3 regions of the Rhizobium sp. BK456 genome follow, and region 3 is predicted to be linked to each of the others. Evidence: riboswitches for the same ligand, from Rfam matches in the RefSeq annotation. Region 3 holds a riboswitch; each other region holds the start of a gene.

Region 1 (7,932 bases), on a different contig from region 3:
GCTTGTGCGATGGGTGGATTTCCACCCATAACGAACACAGGCAACCGCCGAGATTAGTCCTCGGTGGTCAGCATCCGCTTGTCGAGGCCATATTTCTGCATCTTTTCGTAGAGGGTCTTCCGGGAAATGCCGAGTGTCTCATAGACCGGCTTGAGGCTGCCGCCATGCGCCACCAGCGCGCTGGCAATGACACCCCGCTCGAATTCGGCGACGCGCTCCGCAAGCCCGGTCGCCTCGCCGGTCTGTGGGCCGCCATCGTCGAGACCGAGAACCAAACGGTCGGCCGCATTCCTCAGTTCACGCACATTGCCCGGCCAGTCGCGCTGGGCGATGTCGGAGATCACCTCGGGCGGCACGGCCACCTCGTCGCGGCCGTAGCGGGCGGCGGCTTCCCGCACCAACTGCAGAAAGAGCAGTGGAACGTCCGCCCGCCGCTGCGACAGCGACGGCACATGCAGCGTCGCAACGTTCAGCCGGTAGAACAGGTCGGCGCGGAAACGCCCCGCCGCCACCTCCGCCTCGAGATCCACCTTGCTAGTCGCGATAAAGCGCACGTCAAGTGCCACCGTCTCATTCGATCCCAACCGGGAAATCATCCGCTCCTGCAGCACCCGTAGGAACTTTGCCTGCAGGTCGAAGGGCATGGAGCCGATTTCATCAAGCAGAATGGTGCCGCCGCGCCCGTGTTCGAATTTTCCGTAACGCGGCCTTACCGCGCCCGGAAAGGCGCCGACCTCATGGCCGAAAAGCTCGCTCTCGATCAGGTTCGCCGGCAGGGCGGCGCAATTGATCGCGATGAACGGCCGGCTTGCCCGGCCGCTGATATCGTGGAGCGCCCGCGCCACCACCTCCTTGCCGGCTCCCGTCTCGCCGACAATGAGCGTATCGGCATCGCTCGCCCCGATCGCACGGATGCGATAGCGCAGGTCCACCATCACCTGCGTGCGCCCCGGCAGCCGCGCCTCGATATCGTCGCGTTTGCCGGCGACCGCCTTCAGCAGCCGGTTTTCAAGCACGAGGCCGCGCCGCTCCATCGCCCGGCGGATGACGCCGGCGAGCATTTCGGGCGTGAACGGCTTCTCGATGAAATCATAGGCGCCTTCGCGCATCGCCTTCACCGCAAGCTGCACGTCGCCGTGGCCGGTGACGAGAATGACCGGCACCTCCGGATCGATCTCGCGGATCTTCTGCATCAGCGTCATGCCATCAATGCCGGGCATGCGGATATCGCTGACGACGACGCCGGGAAAGCTGTAGCCGATCAGTTCCAGCACATGGTCGCCGTTGGAAAAGGTCTCGACGCTGAAGCCTGATAGTTCCAGCGCCTGCGCCGTCGAACGGCGCAACTCCTCCTCGTCATCGACCAGAAGGATCTTCGCATCGTTCATTCCGCCGCCTCCGGCATCAGCCCCGCCGCCGATTGCAGCTCGATGCGGAACACCGCACCGCCGTCAGGATGATTGCCGGCGGCAAGGCTGCCGCCGAAATCCTTGACGATATTGTAGGAGATCGAAAGCCCGAGGCCGAGACCCTTGCCAACGCCTTTGGTCGTGAAGAACGGGTCAAAGATGCGCTCGCCGATTGCCGGTGGCACGCCCGGCCCATGGTCGCGTACCGTCAACACCACCTTGCCGGCTTCCTCGAAGGCCGAAATCTCGATGCGCCTGTCGTCCAGGCCTTCCACGGCATCGGCCGCATTGGAAATCACATTCACCAGCACCTGCTGCAAACGCACCGAGCCGGCACGCACCACCGGCGGACGCGGCCCGAGATCGAGCAACAGCTCTGCATCCGCCGCCTTCAGCCGCCAGGCGATGATCTCGAGCGTATCGCGCATAGCCTCGTCGAGCGAAACAGGACCGAGCTTCTCGTTCGGCTTACGGGCGAAGTTGCGCAGGTGACGGCTGATCGATGCCATCCGGTCGATCAGGCCGCCGATGCGCCGGATATTGTCCCGCGCCTCCTCCGTCCGACCGCGATCAATGAGCACCGAGGCGCTGTCCGTATAGGTCTTGGCGGCGGCGAGCGGCTGGTTGAACTCGTGGGAAAGGGCAGCCGACATCTGTCCGAGACCGGCAAGTTTTCCGGCCTGGATGAGGTCGGCCTGGGTCTGGCGCAGCTGCTGCTCGGTCAACCGCCGCTCGGCTATTTCCTCTTCGATGCGGCTGTTAACGCGAGCAAGGTCGGCCGTGCGTTCCTCGACGCGTCGTTCCAGCTCGTTGCGGGCCTCGGCCTGCAACTGCATGCGCTCGGCAAGCCGCGCCCGCCGTTGGCGCAGAACTGCGACCGCAAGCCCGGCGATGCAGAGGATGAGAAAGACGGCCGCAAGCGCCGTGCGCGCCTGGGCGCGAATGGAACTCGTTTCCATCAGCACGTTCACCGTCCAATCTTCGGTCGGCATGTAGTGCGAGAGCACCAGATATTCGCTAGACCCGCGCTCGCCGTTAAGCGTCATCAGCTCATGCGGCTCAAAGCGCTGGCGCGACACCGGCAACTCTGTCAGCCTGGCATTGGCATAACGCCGCGACGCTTCCGTCCGTGCGATACGGTCAGCCGTCAGCGGCAGGATCGCCCCGTACAGCCATTCCGGGCTGCCCGACATGAAGATGATACCCTCCGGATCGGAGACGAAGATCTTGTATTCGCCGCCGCCCCAGGAGGCTTCGATCATGTCGATATCGACCTTGAAGACGATGACGCCACGAATATCCGCCTCCACCCTGATAGGCGCCGAGAAATAATAGCCGCGCTTTAGCGAGGTAGTGCCGAGTGCATAGAACCGCGCCTGCCGGCCTTCGATCGCGTCCTGGAAATAAGGCCGGTAGCTGAAATTCTGCCCGACGAAGCTTCCCGGTCCATCGTAATTGCTGGCCGCGATGGTCTCTCCATCAGGCTTGACCACATAAATGTCGGAGGATTTCAGCAGGCCGTTGATCTCCTTGAGATAGAGATTGGCCGCATCGCGCAAGACCGCATCCTCGGGTGCACTCACCAGTTCCTTGATGTCGTCGTGATCGGCGATCAGTGCCGGCAGCGCCTCGTAGCGGTTGAGGTGACCGCTGAGGGCCGAGACGGCAAGGCGCAACGCCGTTCCCGCCTGCGCCGAGGCTTCCCCCATATAGGCGCGCGTCGCGATCGCGCTTCCATAGGTGAAGAAGGCGAAGATGATCACCGGCACCACCAGCAACGCCGCTATCGCACGATATCTCGAAGACAGATCCGGCTCCTCCCCTTTCCGCCTCCACTCCCCAGTGAGGCATACCCAAGTCTAATAATACCGGCAGCGATTTCCAAGGGCCGTCGAACTTGACACCCGGCAAAGGCCGATATCCTATTGCTGCATCGCAAGGGAACCCTATCATGAGCGACGACAACACGCCCGCCGATAGCAAGCTCACCAGCTCCAAGCGGCGCTGGGCGGCTGAGGGCAAGTTCCTGACTGGTCGCATAGCCCGCCCTGAAACCGAGCGCCTGCCGCCCGGCCAGCACCTCGTCAAGAACTGGCCGGTGCTCGATCTCGGCCAGCAGCCCGTCATATCCACCGAAACCTGGCGTCTCGAAGTGCGCGGCCTTGTCGAAACCCCGCTCACCCTCACCTGGGCCAACTTCCACGCGATTGAGCAGAGCACCAAGGTCAGCGATATCCACTGCGTCACCACCTGGTCGCGCTACGACAACAAATGGAAGGGTGTTTCCACGCGCGATCTGCTCGATCTCGCCATGCCGAAGCCGGAAGCCGCTTACGTCATGCTGACGAGTTATGATGGCTATACCACCAACCTGCCGCTTGCCGACTTCGCCGCCGAGGACGCGATCCTAGTGACATCCTGGGAAGGCCTGCCGCTGACGCCGGACCACGGCGGCCCGATGCGCCTCGTCGTGCCGCATCTTTACTTCTGGAAAAGCGCCAAATGGCTGCGCCGCATCGAACTGATGCCGGAGGACGAAGCCGGCTTCTGGGAAAAGAACGGCTATCATATGTATGGCGATCCGTGGCGCGAGCAGCGCTATTCCGACGATTGAGTCTTCGGCCGCAGAAAGCGGCCCAGCGCAAGGACACCAAGCCCGAGCATCAAGGCGAGCGCCGTCAGCGACGCCATGCTGGCGGGATGAAGCGGCACCTTGCTCCAGCGTGGATTGACGAGACCGGCGGTGTTGAAGGCCTCGCCGCTGAACCGGCAGGTGATGAGCGCAAGCCCGCGCCGCACCATGTCGGCGTCGACCGCGGAAATGATTTCACTCGCCACAGCCCGCTCCCCTGGCATCTCGCGCATCGCCATCAACACAGCTTTCGTCGCCGCGAGGTAGGCGTGGGCGCATTCGTTGAAGGGACTTTCCTCGTCGGCCACGCTGCCCGGCATCCGCCCCCAAAGACGATAGGAATATTGGATTTCGGCATAGTTCAGAACGCGGCGGAAGGGCTCGTTTGTATCGACTGCGCGGGACGCCAGGCCGATAATTCGGCCGCGATAGTGCGAAATCACCGCCATCTCGCCATGCGAAATTTCTGGGATATCGAGACCCGCTTGGCTGCCGCCGGCGCTGCGACTATGAGCAAGGGCGTTTTCAGCAGGCATGCAAAAGAAGGCGGCGGCAAAGGCCGCCGACAGGATTGATATGGCTCTGCTGCTTTTCATGGTCGCTTGAAAACCCAAGGGCGCCGGCAAAACGGCGCCCTTCATTGCGTTCAGTGGAGTGCCGTTGCCGGCCGGCTCCGCTGGCCGCCCTTCGCAGCAAGCCGCTTTTCCGCCAGCGCCCCGAAGCCAAGGCCAAGTGTTGCCCAGAGGATCGCATGCATGGCGAGCGTTGTCGTCCGGAAACGCCAGAGCACCATGGCCGAGAAGTTCTCCGGCACCTCGTTGATCGGCGGCAGCAGATAGAGCACGAGCACGATGAAGACGAGATAGGCGATGCCGGCAATGATCGCGCCGTTCCAGAGGCCGAAACGCTCGGAAAGACGGCGCGACAGCGCCACCGCGGCAATCAGCGCGGCGAGCGAGACGACAATCATCAGGAAGAACAGCTCGGTCCTGACGCCGATCGTATCGGCATTGCCGACCGCCGGCGGGTTGGCCGGATATTTGATAGCGGGAACGAGCACGATCGCCACGTAGGCGAAAATGGCGATGACCGCCGAGGTGCCGCGCGCCGAAAGATTGCTGACGCGGCCGTGCACGAAAGCAAAAGCGAGCGCGAAAAGCCCGCCGACGGCGATGCTGTAAGCCATGACGCCGGTGAAAAGGCCGAGACCGGCCTGGGTGGCCCGGCTGACGATTTCAGGTTCGGCAGCTTCGCCGGCCGCCTGGGCGCTCGCCTCCTCGAAAGCGATCGCCGCATCGACCAGCGGCTCGCCGAAGACATGGGCGAAAACGAAAACGAGGATGCCACCGAGCAGCCCCGCGAGCATGCCGCGAAGGAGAAGGTTTCCAACCATGTCAATATCTCCCTAGTGGCAGGGAAAGCCAAGGAGATGGCGGGCGTCATGCACGAATTCGTGCACATACATGCCGTTGAACAGCGCCATCGCGCCTTCCTCGGTGCCAACGAAATAGATGGCGATAAGCATCAGCAGGCCGCCGAAGATCGCCCAGGGCAGGATTTCGCCGACGGGGATCGGGGCCGGCGCCGCGGCGGGCGCGAAAGTGGTGTCAGACATGTATTCCTCCGGAATGACGCGTTCAGTCGAAAGAGTGTTTGTGCGGTAAGGTCTGACTTCCAGCGTGAAAAAGCTTCAACACGCTGGTCACAGTGGCGCGACCGCGCCGGATTTCCACCGGCTTCCAAACCCGCAACAACACGGTTATATCTGCTCGCCGAAGAGACTGTCAACGAAACTTCACGAGCCGGCAAAGGGCCGTCCCACTGCACCCCGGGAGATCGGAAGACTGTGAATACGCGCCTCACCTGGATCTGCCACGGCGCGACGACGGCGAGCCGCAAGACGCTGTTCCCACTTGACGAACCGCTGGAAGGCAAGGCGGCGGAAGACGCCGGCCGGATGGCTGCCCCACCCCGCGCCGACCGTATCGCCACCAGCCCCGCTTTGCGCGCCCGCCAGACCGCTGACGCGCTCCGCCTCGAAGCCCGGATAGATCAGGCGCTGCGTGATTGCGACCATGGCCGCTGGGCCGGCAGGTCGATCACAACGATCGAGGCCGAAGAGCCGGGGAACCTCGTGGCCTGGATGAGCGATCCGGAAGCGGCCCCGCATGGTGGCGAAAGCCTTCTTGATCTCAGAACACGCGTCGCCGGCTGGATGGACGGTGAATCCGCCCTCGGCGGCCATGTGATTGCCATCAGCCACGCGGCCGTGATCCGGGCGGCGGTCGCCCATGTGCTTCAGGCGCCGCACTCCTCCTTCTGGCGGAGCGATATCGAGCCGCTCGCCATCGTTTGCATGACCAGCAATGGCAGCCGCTGGTCTCTGCGCTTTCCGTATTAGCGGCTCCTCATTTTATCCAGCCTTACACAAGCAAATCGCGTCATCTCTATTGAACCGGGTTTGACCGGGACTACTTCCTTTCCCAAGGAGATGGAAGAATGACATATGATTGGAGTGGGGAGCGCACGCGTCGTCTGCGTTTGATGCGTGTCGCCACAATCACGGTTCTGGTCGGTCTCATCGTCAGCGTTCCGCTGCTGATCGTCACCGCCTGAAGCACGAGAAAAGGCGAGCGATGCACCAGCACGCTCGCCTTCGTTCTTTCCCGTCCCGGCTCAGCATCCTCAGTCCCTCAACGGTGCAGCAACAGGCTGCCGCCTCCAAAAATTCGCCTTCTGGTTTCAACGAACATTTCAGACTTTCATGATAGTTCGGCAGATGGTGGAGATGGAGAAGGCCACATGCCGGTGTTTTTCCAGAGCAGGGCCGGAAGGCAATGCGTATCGATCGTCGGGCTTGGGATAACTCTCTGGCTCCTCGGCGCGCTTTTGCAGCTTGACGACAGCCTTGTCTTCTTCATGACCGGTTTCGGCGAATACGGCGCCGACAAACTCGTTCTGGCGCTTGGCATCGCCGGCGCCATGAGCTTCATCTATTCGGTGCTGCGCATCGCCGACCTGCGCAAGGAAACGGAACTGCGCGCCGCCGCCCAGGCGAAGGCCGATTGGACTGCGACCCACGACCATCTGACCAAGCTGCCGAACCGCTACGCCTTCGAACGCAAGATCCTCTCACGGCCGATCAAGGACGACGAGGACCAGATTGAGGAGTGGGACGAGAACGTCACGCTTTTCTCCGTCGATCTCGACGGCTTCAAGAAAGTCAACGATCTCGTCGGCCACAAGGGGGGCGACATTCTGCTGATCGAGGTTGCCCGGCGGATCTGCGCGCTCGGCAATGCCGATTGCGTCTATCGATTCGGCGGCGACGAATTCATCATTGTAGCCTTTGCCCTGACAGCGCAGCGGGAGGAGCGCTTTGCCAAGCTGCTGATCCAGGCGGTCACCAGGCCGATCCATATCGATGGTTTTGCCGTCGAAGTCGGCGCCAGCGTCGGCTACGACCGCTGGGCCGAGGGAACCGAACCGCTGGAGGATGCCGCTCATCGGGCCGACCTCGCCATGTACGAGGCGAAATCACGCGGCCCCAACCATTATTTCGTTTTCGAACCGGCCATGCAGGACAAGGTCACGGAACGCGCAGCGCTGGAAACCAGATTGCGCGCCGCAATCTCCAGCAAGGCGATCAAACCCTTTTATCAGCCGCTGATCGACCTGAAGACCGGTCAGCTCTGCGGCTTCGAGGCCTTGGCGCGCTGGATCAGTGACGATGGCGTCAACATACCGCCGCCTGTTTTCATCGATATCGCCGAGGAAAACGGGATGATCACCGCATTGTTCGAGGATCTTCTCGCCCAGGCCTGCAGCGACGCACTCACCTGGCCGGACCATGTGATGTTGTCCTTCAACGTCTCGCCGGTGCAGATGGAA
Region 2 (7,932 bases), on a different contig from region 3:
ATTCATTTGCGAGCGCTGTCATGACCTGCCGCTGAGCATTGCTGGCTTCCTCCGTCAAGGAAGCGTTGCGCGCCCGTTCGGCGTCGAATGAGGCGCTCTGCTCGGCCGCGGCCTGCTCTCTTTCGACCTTGGCAATCGCCTCGTTGCGGAAGACTTCCAAGGCACGTGCGAGGAAACCGATCTCGTCGCCGTTTTCCCTGTAGGTAACGGGAGAGGCCAGATCGCCTTTCTGCAGCGCGCTGATCCGCTCGCTGAGAACCCTGAGGGGGCGGCCGACGAGGCTGCGCATGGCGAGAAGAAAGGCGACAACGGCGATGGCGGTGATGACGAACTGCGTCAGCAGCGAAATCAGGACCTTCTGCTTGACTTCGGCAGCGATTTTTTCGACCGACCAGTTGGTGACGACGTAGCCGGTCGCCTTGCCTGATTTATCCAACGGAAGCGGCGCAATGATCGTAACAACGCCGGCAGATATTCCGCTGTCATCGATCGTCGTTTTCTCAGGCTTGGTGCTGAGGCTCTTTGCCAGATCGGCGGGTGCCGGCAAACCGCTGATGCCGTCACGTGTCCACGTATCGACGGCGGCAGGTTCGGCGTTGAAGGCGGCAAACTGCACAAGATCAAGCGAGGGGTCGTCGCGGTAAAGCGAATAGGCGTCGCGCACAGCATTCGCCTTGCCCCATTTCACGCCGCCGGCGGCCAGAGACGCAAACTGCTCCACGTCCTTGGACCAGTTCGCCTTGGCGCCATCGATCAACGCCCTGGTTTCGTACATCCAGGTGTAGGTGGCAAAGGCGGAGATGCCGCAAAGGTTGACGGTCACGATAATCGCCGCCAGCTTGGCTGTCAGAGGCATCGTTTTCAAAAAATGGAACATGCCGCGTGGGCCTCGAAACGCGGGCTCGGTCAGATATGTTTCCGACCAGCCTATCAATACAGGCATCCACGCCGGCGGTCGCAGCATGAGCACTCATGCCCATGTCCCCTGTGCGACCCAAAACGCGCAAACGCAGTCTGTCTTCGATGTGTGAAGAAATCATAAAGTGGAATGGGATAGCGAAACGGCGGCCAGCGGGATCAAGGGCTGTTTTCCGCCATGGCCTCTTCCGGCTCGGCCTGGCGGTGCTTGCGGCGGCGCGTCGTCAGTTCGGCGCCGGCATCGCGCGGCAGGCGCAGGAAGGTGATGCAGGCCAGCGCCGAAATCGCCGAGACGCTGAAGAAGGCGGTGTGAAAATCCGAGACCAGAAGCCTGCCGCCGTGGAGGCTGCTCGAAATTTCGAGGATGCCGCCGGCGATCGCCACACCCATTGCCATGGATATACGCTGGGCAACGGCGTTGATCGCGGTCGCCTGGCTGCTGTCGGCCTCACCGACATCGCCGAAGGCCATGGCGTTGACGCCTGAGAAGGCCATGGAGCGGAACAGGCCGCCGATCAGCAGGCAGGCCATGATCAGCGGCAGCGGCGTCTCCCTGGTAAAAAGGCCGTTGATGCCGAGGAAGATTGCCGCCAGCAAGGTGGTGATCGATATCACGGTGCGGAAACCGAAGGCATTGAAGGTGCGCGAAGCGGCAAATTTCGACCCCATGGAGCCGAGCGCGCTGACGAAGGTGACCGAGCCCGATTGCAGCGGCGTCAGGCCGAAGCCGAGCTGCAGCATCAGCGGCATCAGGAAGGGCAGGGCGCCGAGGCCCATGCGGAAATTCGAGGCGCCGAGGATCGCCGCCCGGAACATCGGATAACGGAACATTTTCGGATCGAGCAGCGGATAGGGCGCGCGGCGGGCATGCAGGAGATAGAGGAGGCCGGCAAGGATGCCGACGGCCACCGTGACATAGCCGTAGATGACAGGCACGGCCGGCAGGCTGATCACCGACAGGCCGAAGACGAAGCCAGAAAAGCCGATGCCGCAAAGGAAGAAGCCCGGAAAATCCATCGGCCGTGGACTGCGAGGCTCGACCGCCGGCAGGAAACGCGTGACGAGGATGATGCCGAGCACGCCGATCGGGACATTGATCCAGAAGATCCAGTGCCAGGTGAGATAGGTGGTGAGGAAACCACCGATCGGCGGCCCCATGATCGGGCCGATCAGCGCGGGGATGGTCAGCCAGGCCATGGCATCGACGAGTTCGTGGCGCGGCGTTCCCCGGACCAGCAGCAGACGGCTGACCGGCGTCATCATCGAGCCGCCGGCGCCCTGGATCAGCCGCGCGACGACGAAGGCCGCAATCGAATTGGAAAAGGCGCAGGCGACTGAGCCGATCATGAAGACGAAGATCGCCATACGGAAGATGTTGCGCGCGCCGAAACGATCCGACATCCAGCCGCTGATCGGGATGAAGATCGCCAGTGCCACGAGATAGCTGGTGACGGCAAGCTTCAGCGCGATCGGCGAGGTGCCGATATCGGCTGCGATCGCCGGCAGGCTGGTGGCGATGACGGTCGAATCCATCTGTTCCATGAACAGGGCGACCGCAAGGATCATGGGTGTCAGGCGGGGCACGGGCAACTGGGTGCAAAGAGGAAAATTGCGGCGCCACAGGCGTCGGTTAGGATCTGTTCGGTTCTACGGCAGCGATGCACAGCTGTCCACGCGATCGATGTCACATACGGGTGAATGCGGCATGAGGTCGCTTGCCGCAGGGCCGGTTTGCTGAAATAGATGCGCCGTCAGGTGCCCGCTTTTCAAGCGGGAGAATCGGGAATCCGGTGCGAGACCGGAACGTGCCCAACGCTGTAAGGCCGACGTTTGCCGCTTTATCATGCCACTGGCTTTCGCCGGGAAGGCTGCGGCAGACGGATGACGCCAAGTCAGAAGACCGGCCTGGCAAGATAGACCGAACCCGCGCGGACGGCGGGCGGTTGCGTTGTTGGGGATTTGACGATGCGACCCTTTGATGAGGATGCCCTGTCCGTGGCGTCCGGTTTTTCCTTGGCCGAACGCGAGGCCGTCTATCACGCGATCATGACGCGGCGCGACGTTCGCAGCCAGTTCCTGCCCGAGCCCTTGCCCGACGACGTGGTGGAACGGCTGCTGACCGCCGCGCACCACGCACCCTCCGTCGGCTTCATGCAGCCGTGGAATTTCATTCTGGTGAGAAGTCCAACGGTGCGAGCGCGCATCCGCGATGCCTTTGCCAAGGCCAACGAGGAAGCGGCATTGATGTTTGAGGGCGAGCGGCGGCAGGTCTATCGCTCCCTCAAGCTGGAAGGCATCGTGGAGGCGCCGCTCGGTATCTGCGTAACCTGCGATCCCACCCGCAGCGGCAGCGTGGTGCTGGGGCGCACGCACAATCCGCGAATGGACAGCTATTCGACAGTCTGCGCCATCCAGAATCTCTGGCTGGCGGCCCGCGCCGAAGGGATCGGCATTGGCTGGGTCAGCATCTTTCACGAAGCCGACCTGAAGACCATTCTCGGCATCCCCGAGCATATCGAAGTGGTTGCCTGGCTCTGCGCCGGTTTCGTCGACCGGCTCTACGACCAGCCGGAACTCTCGGTCAAAGGCTGGCGGCAGCGGCTACCGCTTGAGGAACTCGTCTTCCACGATGGCTGGGGAAGGAACGAGAGGTAGCGATCACTGCTGCTGCGGCTGCGGGCCAGGTGCGGCAGGATTGGCAAGGTCGATCGAGCCCTGGTCGCCGGCGAGGAATTGCGGGCCGACCTGGCGGACCTTGTTCTGCGTGGGGTCGTAGGGACGCTCTGGAACCGATGGCTGCGGCGCGGCGGCGGCCGCTGTATCCTTCGCCGGCGGATTGGTGCGGATGGTGGTGATCGAGCCCTGTGGCGGCGGCTGGCTTATCGCCTGCTTGCCGCGCATCTCGTCGTAATAGGCGGTGAGATTGCAGGCACAGGCGTTTTTCTCGCCGGGCGCGCGGCTTTTGTAAGCGAAGGCGTTCTTCATGGCGCTGTAGGGCGTGCCGGTTGCGACCGAGATCATGTTCGAGGCTTCCGTGCTCGTCACGTCGCGATAGAAAAGCTGGGTTTCGATGCCGGGGCACATCTTGGCGCAGGTCTGGGCGTCGCGGCCGAAATCGACCGAGGTGGTGTTTGAACTGATCGGGAAGAAGCCGCCGTCACAGCTGCGCACGCAGATGGTGCTGACCGGCGACAGCATATCGGCCCGCGGCAGGCCGTAGCGCGGATCGGCCTCTCCGCCGCCGAGCGGAATGAAAGTGTCCGAACGCATCGCCTGCTCCTCGACGCTCGGGGCAGGGTCGTTGGCATTGCGCTCGGAAGGCGCATAGAAGTTCTCGCTGTTGCAGCCGTTGCTGTCGAGCGCGGCCATCAGTTCGCGGCGGTCGTCATCGGCGCCGTTCCGGCCGGCCAGCTCGTTGCGGCGGTCCTGGAGATAAGCGATATTGTCGATCATCCGGCCTTCGGCCTGCGACAGCTCGGTGCAATAATCGGCATTCTCGCCGCCGATCACCACCATGCTGCCCGAGGTGCAGCCGTAGTTGCGCAGATCGTTACGCACCTTGCGAAGCTCGAGGTTCTGCTCGGCCATGGCATTGGCATATTGGCGTGCTTCCGGGCCGTTGCCATTGCCGATCGAGCGCGGCAGGTCGGCGAGACGGCCGCGCAGGTCCTCACAGATGGCATTGGTCTGCGCGACGGCGGGCGCTGCGAAGGCGAGGAGAAGGGCGAGAGACAGGTTTCGGCGTTTCACGGCGTCGTCCCGGAATGAGCAAACGGTCGGTGGGTCGAATGCGACTTCAATCGGCCGCGCGTTTTCCCTTAACGGATTTCTCTTAATAAGCTCAAAGAAAATATTAGCGTATTTTCCTGATCTTATCCAGCAATCGCCAGAGACGCGGTGAAAATGACAAGCATCCCCGACGAGATCCCTTCCTTTGCACCGACATCAGGCGTGACGGAAGCCCAACACGGCCTTCACCTCTTCGCGGACGGTTGTTATGAGCCCGGTTCCGGGCATGGAGGCTGGTCGTTTGTCGCTTATCGCGATGCGGTGGAAATCGCCTCCGACTTCGGTGGCGTCGACGATTCCAGCAATAATGCCATGGAATTGACCGCCGTTCTCAGGGCCGCCATGTGGATCAACAGCCAAACAGCCGGAGAACCCGCGATCATCTGGTCCGATTCCGTCTATGCCGTCAAAGGCTGCAACAGCCGCCGACATATCTGGAAGAACAACGGCTGGAAGAAAAGCAGCCCGAATGGACATGGGCGACGGCGAACGATCGACAATGCGGACCTCTGGAAAGCCGTCGATCGTCAGCTATCCCAAAACGCCCTGGTGACCATTGCCTGGTGCAAGGGACATTCGGGGATTGCCGGCAACGAGCGCGCGGACGCGCTCGCGGATAGAGGACGCCTGTCGATAGCCGATGGCTGACGTTGGCGGCAACCGGCTTACGCCGGCTGCGATGCCTCGACGACGGCGAGGGCGGCCATGTTGACGACGCCGCGGGAGGTGACTGAAGGCGCCAGGATGTGGGCGGGCAGGGCGGTGCCGAGCAGGATCGGGCCGACATGCAGGCCGTCCGTCATCGACTTGACCACGCCGAGCGTGATGTTGGCGGCGTCGAGATTTGGGAAGACCAGCAGGTTCGCCTCGTCGTGCAATGTCGTATCCGGCATGACGCGTTTGCGCAGCGCTTCGGTGATGGCGCTTTCGCCATGCATTTCGCCGTCGACCTCAAGATCGGGGGCAGTCTCGCGCACCAGCTGCAGGGCGTTGCGCATCTTCGTGGCGCTCTCGGATTCGCGCGAGCCGAAGTTGGAATGCGAGACGAGGGCGGCGCGCGGGGTGATGCCGAAACGGCGAATTTCCTCGGCCGCCAGCACCGTTGCCTCGGCAACCTCCTCGGCGCTCGGATTGAAGGTGACGTAGGTGTCGGTGAAGAAGGTGGCGCCGCGCTGCGAGATCATCAGGCTGAGGGCGGAGAAATCGCGGACATTCTTGCGTTTGCCGATGATCTGACGGACGTCGCGCAGATGTTTTTCATAGCGGCCTTCCAGACCGCAGATCAGCGCATCGGCTTCGCCGCGCCTCAGCGCCAGTGCGCCGATGACGGTGGTGTTGGTGCGCACGATGGTGCGGGCGGCTTCGGGAATGACGCCGCGGCGGCCAACGAGGGAGAAATAGAGATCGACATATTCGCGGAAGCGCGGATCGTCTTCCGGGTTGATGACTTCGAAATCCTGCAGCGGCCGGATACGCAGACCGTAGCGCTTCAGGCGCGTCTCGATGACCTGCGGGCGGCCGATGAGGATCGGGTCGGCAAGGCCTTCCTCCAGCAGCACCTGGGCGGCGCGCAGCACACGCTCATCCTCGCCCTCGGAGAAGATGACGCGCTTGCGCTCGGCGGCCTTGGCCGCGGTGAAGATCGGCTTCATGACGAAGCCGGAGCGGAAGACGAAGCGGTTCAACTGGTCGAGATAGGCGTCGAAATCCTGGATCGGGCGGCGCGCCACGCCGCTCTGTTCGGCGGCCTTGGCAACGGCAGGCGCGATGCGCAGGATCAGGCGCGGATCGAAGGGCGAGGGGATCAGGTAATCCGGGCCGAAGACCGGCGTCTCGCCGGAATAGGCGCGGGCGGCGACGTCCGACGGTTCCTCGCGGGCAAGGGCGGCGATGGCGCGCACGGCCGCCATCTTCATTTCCTCGTTGATCGTCTCGGCGCCGCAATCGAGCGCGCCGCGGAAGATATAGGGGAAGCAGAGGACGTTGTTGACCTGGTTGGCGAAATCCGAGCGGCCGGTGCAGATCATCGCGTCGGGGCGAGCGGCACGGGCAAGATCAGGCATGATTTCGGGCGTCGGATTGGCGAGCGCCATGATCAGCGGCTTGTCGGCCATCTGCGCCAGCAGCTCCGGCTTCAGCACGCCGGCGGCCGACAGGCCGAGGAAGACGTCGGCGCCGCCGATATTTTCGGCGAGCGTGCGCGTGTCGCTCTTCTGGGCGTAGACGGATTTCCATTCGTCCATCAGCTCGGTGCGGCCCTCATAGACGAGGCCTTCGAGATCGTGGACCCAGATGTTTTCGCGTTTTGCGCCGAGAATGACCAGCAGGTTGAGGCAGGCAAGGGCGGCGGCCCCGGCGCCGGAGGCGACGATCTTGACGTTCTCGATTGCCTTGCCGGCAAGTTCCAGCCCGTTTAGGATCGCGGCGGCGACGATGATCGCCGTGCCGTGCTGGTCGTCGTGGAAAACCGGGATCTTCATCTTCTCGCGCAGGCGCCGCTCGACCTCGAAACATTCCGGCGCCTTGATGTCTTCGAGATTGATGCCGCCGAAGGTCGGCTCCAGCGAGCTGACGGTCGAGACCATCTGCTCGACGCTTGCCGCGTCGATCTCGATATCGAAGACATCGATGCCGGCGAACTTCTTGAAGAGCACGGCCTTGCCTTCCATCACCGGCTTTGAGGCCAGCGGACCGATATTGCCGAGGCCGAGCACGGCGGTGCCGTTGGAGATGACGGCGACGAGATTGGCGCGCGAGGTATATTCAGCCGCCATCTCAGGATTGTCTCGGATGGCAAGGCAAGGGGCGGCAACGCCCGGCGAATAGGCGAGCGCCAGGTCGCGCTGGTTGCCGAGCGGCTTGGTTGCCTGGATCTCCAGCTTGCCGGGACGGGGATAGCGGTGGAAGAACAGCGCCTGCTCGTCGAGATCGCCGCTTGTCAGGTTCTTGTCCGTCTTGGATTTTTCCTGGTTATCCATTGCCGCCTCCGTGCACGTCTTTTTGGGAGTTCCCTCCATACATCAATCGGATACGGGCGACAGTATGGAAATGGGGGATGGGCGAAGTTTTCGAGAAGTGGGCGCCCGGTGGCTTCAGGCGATTAGCTAATCCTTTTGGAAAACTTGTTTGGCGATCACCGCAGGCGCAATATGCCGCCGCGACGGTGCGGGGCGCCGGTCGCATGGAGGAAATCATGGACAATTTGAACCTCACGACCCTGCAAAG
Region 3 (7,932 bases):
GCCGTAATGCTTCCAGATCAAGCCGAACGAGCTGTAGGGCTGGCCATCGTTGCGCATCGGGGCGCCGCGTTGGTGGTGATCGAATATCCCGGCAGCAGGATCATAGGCGCCGCCGACATCGTAGATGATGCGGCCTTCGCCTGGCGTGATCCATTCCGGCGCCCGGCTGCGGACGATACGCGCCTGCGGGAAAAGCCGGGTCAGGATGACGCTCGACAGCAATTCATCGGCATGGAAGCCACCGGAATGGGTGACGAGGAAATCGGGGATCATGGGAGCTTTGCGCCTTGTCGTTCGCGGAGGGTCCGCTTGCGGTCCGGAACCAGATAGCCGTTGCCGGCGACGATCTCAACCCATGCTTGGCGCATTTCACTTCAGCGCCTTGCCGTTCGCCACCCATTCGTGCTCGTTGGGCTTGCGAGCGAGCGCCGCGGAGCCGAGGGCGAGTGAGCATCGATCTTGAAGATCGCCGTTGCAGCCCTTGCAAAACTGCTTATTCTCCCGCGTCGAAATGTTCCTTTGCGAAAGCGAAAGAGGCGGCGCTTGCAGATTCCTCTGCAGTTTCATGTTGCCGAGACCACGGGATGGCTCGTAAACCACCGGATGAACTCCGCCCTTCCCGGCTATCTCATGATCAGTTCCAAGACCGACACGACTGACCTTTCGGATTTATCGGAAAAGGCGTTGGGCGAATTCGGCCCATTGCTTGCAAGAACGCAGAAGGCGCTGAAACAAGACCTGAATGCTCAGCGCGTCTATATCGGCCGATACGGGCACTCGCCCGGTTATCCGATCCATTTTCATGTCATTCCGATATATGACTGGGTGGAGGAGTTGTTCTGGAAGGACGGCCGGTATCGTCTGCTCGAGAACTTTGCAGAAGGACGCGGAGAAACCGCAGCGGACGGCGCGGAACTGACGCTGTTCGTCTGGCGCGAGTTCTGTGAACGCGCAGTGCCGCCACCGGTCAGAGGGCCGTCGGTCTCAGAGGTCATTGCGCTGTTGCGGGAGGTAATGCGGTTTCCGGCACCTTAGGTCTTTGCGCCTAAGGCAACGCCGGTCCCGGCTGGCTTGCAACGAGCGCACGGCCGGCTGCCGCGCCGGCGTGAAGGCAGACCAGGCCGATCGCGGCCAGAGAATTGATCAGCAGGACATTCGCCACCACAGACGCCGAAAACGCTTCCTCGCCTGACGGAAGCACCGCCGTCGCAGCAAAGAGCACGCCTTCATAGGCAACGAAGCCGGCCATGAAGGCGCCGGCCGCGGTGACGGTCAGGCCGGCCGCAAGGTGAAGCACGCCGAGCGCTGCGGCCAGGGATGCAAATGCGGCAAGACCGATCGCCAGACCCCACGCATAGCTGTCCCAAGTCTGGGGATAGCCGAGCACGAGATACCCGACCATCTGGTTGGCGAGCCAGGCCAGCAGGACCGCCGTCAGCGCCATGCGCCGGGGAAGAATGACCGCCGATACCGCCGCCAGGGCCACGAAGGGCGTGACGCAGGCAAAAATCAGGCTGAGAGCGACGCTCGCGCCTGAAATGATGGCGACCCAGGCGACAGCGAAGCCGGGGACGACGGGCCGCAGGGGAAACTGATTTCGTTCGAGCATCTCGAAACTCCGTTCGACCGGGCGCAGGCGCCCTCGGAAATCATACGCCAGTCCAGGAAAAAGGCCATTCCTCAATCCAGGACGTATTGGATGTGGTGCCGCCCATGCACTGCCGACTTCTGGACATGGGCGCGAACGCCGAAAACCCTGCCGATCATATCCTCTGTAAGCACCTCCTCCGGCGCGCCCGCGGCGACGACCTCACCCTTCTGAAGCACCGCCAGGCTGTCGCAGAACATTGCCGCCAGGTTGAGATCGTGCAGAGCGACGATGCAGGTGATGCCGAGCTTCGAGATCAGCCGGAGAATGTCGAGCTGGTGCTGGATATCGAGATGATTGGTCGGCTCGTCGAGCAGCAGCTCGCCCGGCGCCTGCGCCAGCGACCGCGCAATATGGACGCGCTGTCGCTCGCCTCCCGACAGCGTCTGCCAGAGCTGGCCCGCCCTCGCCTGCATGTCGACCCGCAACAGCGCCTCCTCGACCGCGGCATCATCCTCCGCGCCGAAGGGCGCAAGCATCCCGCGATGCGGCGTGCGGCCGAGCCGCACCACGTCGCGCACGGTCAGTTGCGTCTCGGTCGTCGATTGCTGCTCGACGAAGGCGATGCGCCGCGCAAGGGCGGCGCGCGACAGCGAAGCGATATCGTCGTCGCCCAGCCGGATGACGCCGCTGCGGACCTTGCGCAGCCGGCAGATCAGCCTCAGCAGGCTCGATTTGCCGGACCCGTTCGGCCCGAGCAGACCGAGCACCTTGCCCTTTGCCACCGTCAGGCTGACGCCGTTGACGATGACCGTGTCGCCTGCGGCGAAACTCACCGCGTCGATCGTAATGCTCATGCGCTCCTCCGCACGCGATAGAGGATGACGGCAAAGGCCGGCGCGCCGAAGAGCGCCGTAACAACGCCGATCGGCAGGACCTGCTGTGGGATGATGATGCGCGAGACGATATCGGCGCCGACCATGTAGATCGCGCCGCCGAGTGCTGTTGCCGGCAGCAGCCGCCGATGGCCCGGCCCGACGAGGAAGCGGGCGGCATGGGGAATGACCAGGCCGACGAAGCCGATCGAGCCGACCATGCTGACGACGCTTGCCGTCATCGCCGCTGTCAGGCCGAACAGCAGGATCTGGACGCGGCGCACCGCAATGCCGAGCGAGGCCGCCGCATCCGTACCGAAGGCGAAGGCATCGAGCGCCCTGACATGGGCCATGCAGATGACGAAACCTGTGAGCGCGATCGGCACCGAGAGATAGACATCCGGCCAGCGCACGCCGCTGAGCGAACCCAGAAGCCAGAACAGGATGCCCCGCGCCTGCTCGGCATTCGCCGATGTCGTCACGATGTAGGAGGTCAGCGCAGTGAAGAGCTGCGAACCGGCGACGCCGCACAGGATGATGCGTTCGCCGGTTCCTCCCGCACCCGTCGCCAGGAAGCCGACCAGCAGAAAGGCAATGACCGCGCCGATGAAGGCGCCGCTGGAAAGGCCAAGAACACCGTAGCCGAGGCCGAGGATCATCACGCAGACGGCTCCCGTCGAGGCGCCGGCGGAGATGCCGAGCACATAGGGTTCGGCCAGCGGATTGCGCAGCAGCGCCTGCAGCACGGCGCCGCAGAGCGAGAGCGACGCGCCGGCGCTGGCCGCAACCAGCGCCCGGCTCAGACGATAATCCCAGACGATGCCCTGGTGGATGCGGCTGAGTTCGAACTGCGTTCCGAACAGCCGGTTGGAGACGGCCTCCGCCGTTGTCGCCAGCGGGATCGCGATCTCGCCGATCGAAACGGCAAGGCTGATCATCAGTCCGAGAAGGAGAAGGGCTGAAATGGTGAGCGCGGCGAGCGCCCACCATCCTTGTTGCCTGACCGACGCTGCCTTCACTGCGAGAGGCCGAAGGATTTGATGCCGTTCGCCAAGGTCTCGATGCCGTCGATCGTGCGGATCGTTGGGTTCATCGATTGCGCGTCCATCATCACGAAGTGCCTGTTCCTGACGGCATCGAGTTCCTTGGTCACGGGGTCGTTCTCGAGAAAATCGATCTTGACCTTCGGATCGTCGGCGGCGTAGCGGCGCCGGTCCATGGTGGCGAGCACGATGACGGCCGGGTTCGCCTGGGCGATGGTTTCCCAGCCGACCAGCGGCCATTCCTCCTCGGTGGTGACGACATTCCTGGCGCCGATCGCCTTCAGTATATAGGCAGGCGCGCTGTTCTTGCCCGCAATGAAGGCGTCGCCGTTGACTTCCTTGCTGGAGAACCAGAAGACGATGGGCAGGCTCTTGCCCGATGCGGCTGATATCGAGGCGACGGCATCCGCCTCGCGCTTCTTCAGCTCGGAAATCAGCGCATCGCCGCGCTCCTTCACGTCGAAGATCTCTGAGAGTTCGGCGATTTCGCGATAGATCAGCGCCATCGTGAACAGCTCCTTGCGCACACCGTCGCCGCCATCGGTGTTGACCTTGGCGACGCAATCGGCCGGCGAAAGATAGGTATTGATCCCGAGATCCTGAAACTGCTCCCGCTTGCCGACGGAGCCCTGCGCGCCGACATGCCATTCGAACTCGGCCGCCACCAGGTCGGGCTCCTGTCCGACGACGGATTCGAAGCTCGGATCATTGTCGGCGAGACGCTTTATCCTGCTGTTCGCCGCGGCATATTGCGGCAGCACGGGACCGACCCAGACGGCCGTGCCGGCGATCTTGTCGGCAAGGCCGAGCGAGAAAAGAATTTCGGTCATTCCCTGGCCGATCGAAACGATCTTCGACGGCGCCTTCTGGAAAGTCACCTGCTCACCGCAATTGGTGATGGTCAAAGGATATTGGGTGGCAGCAAGGCTCGGTGCCGCAAGGCCGATCAGCCCGAAGGCAAATGTCATGGTGGCGAGAATCTGGCGCATGAAAAACCTCGATTGAAGGAAAAAGCACGGTTATGCCGCACGCGCGGCCGAAGGCACGCTGACGCGCGCGCTAGCCGCAGGAGGCCCAATCGAGACGGATGCATGCCGAAATTCGGCGAAGGTTCAGAAGGTCAATCATGTCTGTTCCTTATCCGGGCATCCCCGCCCGGTTGATTGGATCGTGATTGACGGCAGGTCTCCTGGCTTGCGGATATAAGTCGTTCATCCGCCTTCCCGCGATATATCGCAGTGGCAGGGCCATAAGCCCTTCAGAGATGGCCAGTCGCTGGCCACAGCTGAGATGATCGACAATCCGCTTACAGTTGCGGGGGCAGCCACGGTCTCGGTCCCTACTGGGTCGTCCTCACCGTGTTCCCTATTAATCCCCTTGGAGTCATCTTCAGGGAACCGTCACCGCCAGTTACGTCGCCCGCCCGCACGACGTCAATCATTATTGCGGAAGATTGGGTTTGGTGGGCGAAATATGGAGACGGAACGTCGGAGCGCTGTTGGCCGGTATGATGCCAGCATTCTCATCCCCAGGATGGAGCTCTCTTAAGCATCCTACTATTCCCGCTGTCGTGGGCGCGGCATCCACCAACCTCCCTCATGCTGAGGTGCGCAGCCCGAACGGGCGAAGCCTCGAAGCACGCCGCAACGCTGCTCCCTGCGTTCCTACAACGCATCCAGCGGAATCTTCAGATACCGTCGCCCGTTCGCCTCCGGTTCGGGCAACCGCCCGCCGCGGATGTTGACCTGCAGCGCATGCAGCATCAGCTTCGGTTTCGGCAGCGTGCGGTCGCGCGCCTGGCGCAGCGCCACGAAGCCGGCTTCGTCGATGCCTGATATATGCGGATTGGTGCGCTTCTGGGCGGCTACCGTGCTTTCCCAGCGTGGGTGACGGCCGCCAGGCTGATAGTCGTGGCCGGAAAAGAGCCGGGTCTCCTCGGGCAGCGACAGGATCGCCTGGATCGAGTGCCAGAGAGCGCTGGCGCTGCCGCCGGGAAAATCCGTGCGCGCCGTGCCGGAATCCGGCGTGAACACGGTGTCGTGCACGAAGGCGGCGTCGCCGATCACATAGGTCACCGAGGCAAGAGTATGGCCGGGCGAGAACATCACGCGGGCTCTAAGCCCGCCGATCTCGAAAGTGTCGCCATCAGCAAACAGCCGGTCCCATTGCGAGCCGTCGGTTTCGAGTGCCGGCCAGTTGTAGATTTCCTTCCAGAGCACCTGCACGTCGGTGACATGGGCGCCGATCGCCGTCGGCGCGCCGGTCTTTCCTTTGAGATAGTGCGCGGCGGAGAAATGGTCGGCATGCGGATGCGTGTCGAGGATCCACTCGACCGTCAGCCCTTCGCTGTCGATATGCGCGAGGATGGCATCGGCATTGGCCGTTCCCGTCGCACCCGACATTTCGTCGAAATCGAGCACCGGGTCGATGATGGCGCAGCGTTTCGTTACCGGGTCTGAAACGACATATTGCACACTGCAGGTGCGGGGTTCGAAGAAAGCCTTCACGACAGCCGCCTGCCCTGCCCGCTTTTCCAGCCAGCGGCGCGCGCCGGCAAGATCGAAGCCGAGGTTTTGACCGAAGGCCTCGACGTCCCCGGGCTGCATCCGCCCGTCAAGCACCTCTCCGAGCGCATAGAGCGTCAACGCCCGGGTGCCGCTCTTGCAATGAGCGACGACCGGCCCCTTTGCTTGCATCATCGCCCTCTGGAAGGCGCGGATATCGGCCTCGGTAATCTCGGGCCCTTTCACCGGCACGAAGCTGTAGGCGAGCCCCACGGCAGCGGCAGAAGCCTTTTCCGCCGCATCGCCCGGCTGCCCCGGCTCCTCGCCATCCGGCCGGGCATTGATGACGCCGGCAAAACCGTCCGCCGCAAAAGCAGCAAAACCGGCGGCATCGGGCTGCCCCGCCACCGATATCAGCTCATTGACCCTTACGGATGTCATCGAAGCCCCCGCGCTGCCTGCATCGGCAGTATCGCATGTATATCGGTACAATCTCACAAGTATATTGCCGAGCGCAAGAATAGTCGCTTGGCACTCCGTCGCGCCTGCGCAGGCCGGTGAATGTGGGCGCCAAGACACTCCCGATAGTCGCCCGGCCCGGCGCAGCCAGTCAAAACGACAGCGTTGCCGCGCCCTCTTTGATTTCGGCATGCATGGCGCTGGCGCCGACGATGACGATGCCGTCGAGCATGTCTTCCTGCGTATAACCGCGGGAGGTGACGCAGGGCGGGCAGGCCCAGATCGTGCCGCCGCGCTGCTGGAAATTCTCGATAAGCGTCGACAACGGATCGAGCGGCGGCACATGCGTCATCCGTTGGCCGCCCTTGCGCACAAGGTTCGCAGCCTGCGTCGTCACCCTCACGCCGCCGGCTCGTTGAGCATCGCCTCGATATTGTAACCGTCAGGATCGAGAACGAAGCAGGCATAGTAGTTGTCGGCATATTCCGGCCGCGGGCCGGGCGCACCATTGTCCCTTGCGCCGGCTTCAAGTGCTGCGCGATAAAATGCCTCGACCTCCGCCCTGCTTCGGACCCGGAAGGCAACGTGCAAACGGGTCAGAGGCGGCTTGTCGTCAGTGTGCTGGATTTCGAAGAGGCTGCCACCGACATCGAAAGCCCAGAAAACGCCTTCCTTCCCGAAGGTGCGACGATAGCCCAGAGGGTCGAAAGCGCGTTCATAAAATACCTTGCTCTTTTCAAGGTCACTGACCGCCATGGTGATATGATCGATCATGCCGTGCATCCTATCGTTCAAGCATCCCATGATAGTCGAATCCGCGGCGGAAAACACACAAAACCCACGCGATATCCAGCAATGCCGGCCGCCTCCGTTAGCTCCGACCGGGCGCTCGACATCGGCAACGATATCGGCCTAAAGTCCAGGCGCGATGGACTGGATAACGCTCGCAAATGCCTTACGGGATCAGCCTCAAATGTCTGAACGAGACCGCATCGCCGGTTTTCAAACTCTGGGATGAAGCGGCGGCATTCGAAGAGACGGCTTCGATGCGGACCTTGAATTATCCTCCCCATCTGACCCTCGCAGTTTATCAGGCGTTTGATGCAGATCGATTGGGCGAGGCGCTTGAAAGTGTTTTCCGCGCGCGCTCCACCGTCACCTTAGCCTTTTCGGGCATCGGCTATTTTCAGAACGAGTTCCTCGTTCTCTGGGCGCGCCCGATCCCAGACGACGCTCTTCTCCAACTGCACGCGGCTTTCCATCGAAAGATTGATCCTGCCTTCTGTCATGGGCACTATCGACCCGGCAATTGGGCGCCTCACTGCACCATTGCAGCGAAAGTGCCGGAGGCGAAATCAGCGGCCGCGATCAAATGGGCGAACGAAAACAGCATGCAGTTCTCGGTAAATTTCGATGCCGCCGATTGTGTCCGGTTTCCGCCGGTGGAGATATTGAGCGAGATC

Evidence for each region. A riboswitch is a leader RNA that binds a small molecule or an ion and turns the genes downstream of it on or off. The one in region 3 is predicted to bind cobalamin.
Region 1: another riboswitch for cobalamin. It lies ahead of FHX03_RS19545 (CbtB domain-containing protein); the one in region 3 lies ahead of FHX03_RS20725 (ABC transporter substrate-binding protein).
Region 2: another riboswitch for cobalamin. It lies ahead of bluB (5,6-dimethylbenzimidazole synthase); the one in region 3 lies ahead of FHX03_RS20725 (ABC transporter substrate-binding protein).

Annotation. Positions count from the first base shown of each region.
Region 1 covers NZ_JACIAO010000006.1:369,789-377,720, reverse strand. Annotated here, with positions in the region: gene FHX03_RS19570 (sigma-54-dependent transcriptional regulator) at 54-1,388, opposite strand; gene FHX03_RS19565 (ATP-binding protein) at 1,385-3,181, opposite strand; gene FHX03_RS19560 (sulfite oxidase-like oxidoreductase) at 3,361-4,023, shown strand; gene FHX03_RS19555 (hypothetical protein) at 4,008-4,637, opposite strand; gene FHX03_RS19550 (CbtA family protein) at 4,688-5,434, opposite strand; gene FHX03_RS19545 (CbtB domain-containing protein) at 5,447-5,656, opposite strand; adenosylcobalamin (AdoCbl) riboswitch at 5,669-5,811, opposite strand; gene FHX03_RS19540 (histidine phosphatase family protein) at 5,888-6,442, shown strand; gene FHX03_RS19535 (putative bifunctional diguanylate cyclase/phosphodiesterase) at 6,844-7,932, shown strand, end outside.
Region 2 covers NZ_JACIAO010000014.1:81,775-89,706, forward strand. Annotated here, with positions in the region: gene FHX03_RS30075 (methyl-accepting chemotaxis protein) at 1-877, opposite strand, end outside; gene FHX03_RS30080 (MFS transporter) at 1,078-2,484, opposite strand; cobalamin riboswitch at 2,655-2,842, shown strand; gene bluB (5,6-dimethylbenzimidazole synthase) at 2,884-3,573, shown strand; gene FHX03_RS30090 (DUF2865 domain-containing protein) at 3,577-4,668, opposite strand; gene FHX03_RS30095 (ribonuclease H) at 4,822-5,355, shown strand; gene FHX03_RS30100 (NADP-dependent malic enzyme) at 5,373-7,685, opposite strand; gene FHX03_RS30105 (FAD-binding oxidoreductase) at 7,901-7,932, shown strand, end outside.
Region 3 covers NZ_JACIAO010000007.1:198,909-206,840, forward strand. Annotated here, with positions in the region: gene FHX03_RS20700 (MYG1 family protein) at 1-273, opposite strand, end outside; gene FHX03_RS20705 (HIT family protein) at 544-1,035, shown strand; gene FHX03_RS20710 (hypothetical protein) at 1,046-1,609, opposite strand; gene FHX03_RS20715 (ABC transporter ATP-binding protein) at 1,681-2,445, opposite strand; gene FHX03_RS20720 (FecCD family ABC transporter permease) at 2,442-3,482, opposite strand; gene FHX03_RS20725 (ABC transporter substrate-binding protein) at 3,479-4,495, opposite strand; cobalamin riboswitch at 4,668-4,923, opposite strand; gene blh (bifunctional sulfur transferase/dioxygenase Blh) at 5,171-6,451, opposite strand; partial or broken gene FHX03_RS20735 (DsrE family protein) at 6,621-6,848, opposite strand; gene FHX03_RS20740 (VOC family protein) at 6,869-7,243, opposite strand; gene FHX03_RS20745 (2'-5' RNA ligase family protein) at 7,420-7,932, shown strand, end outside.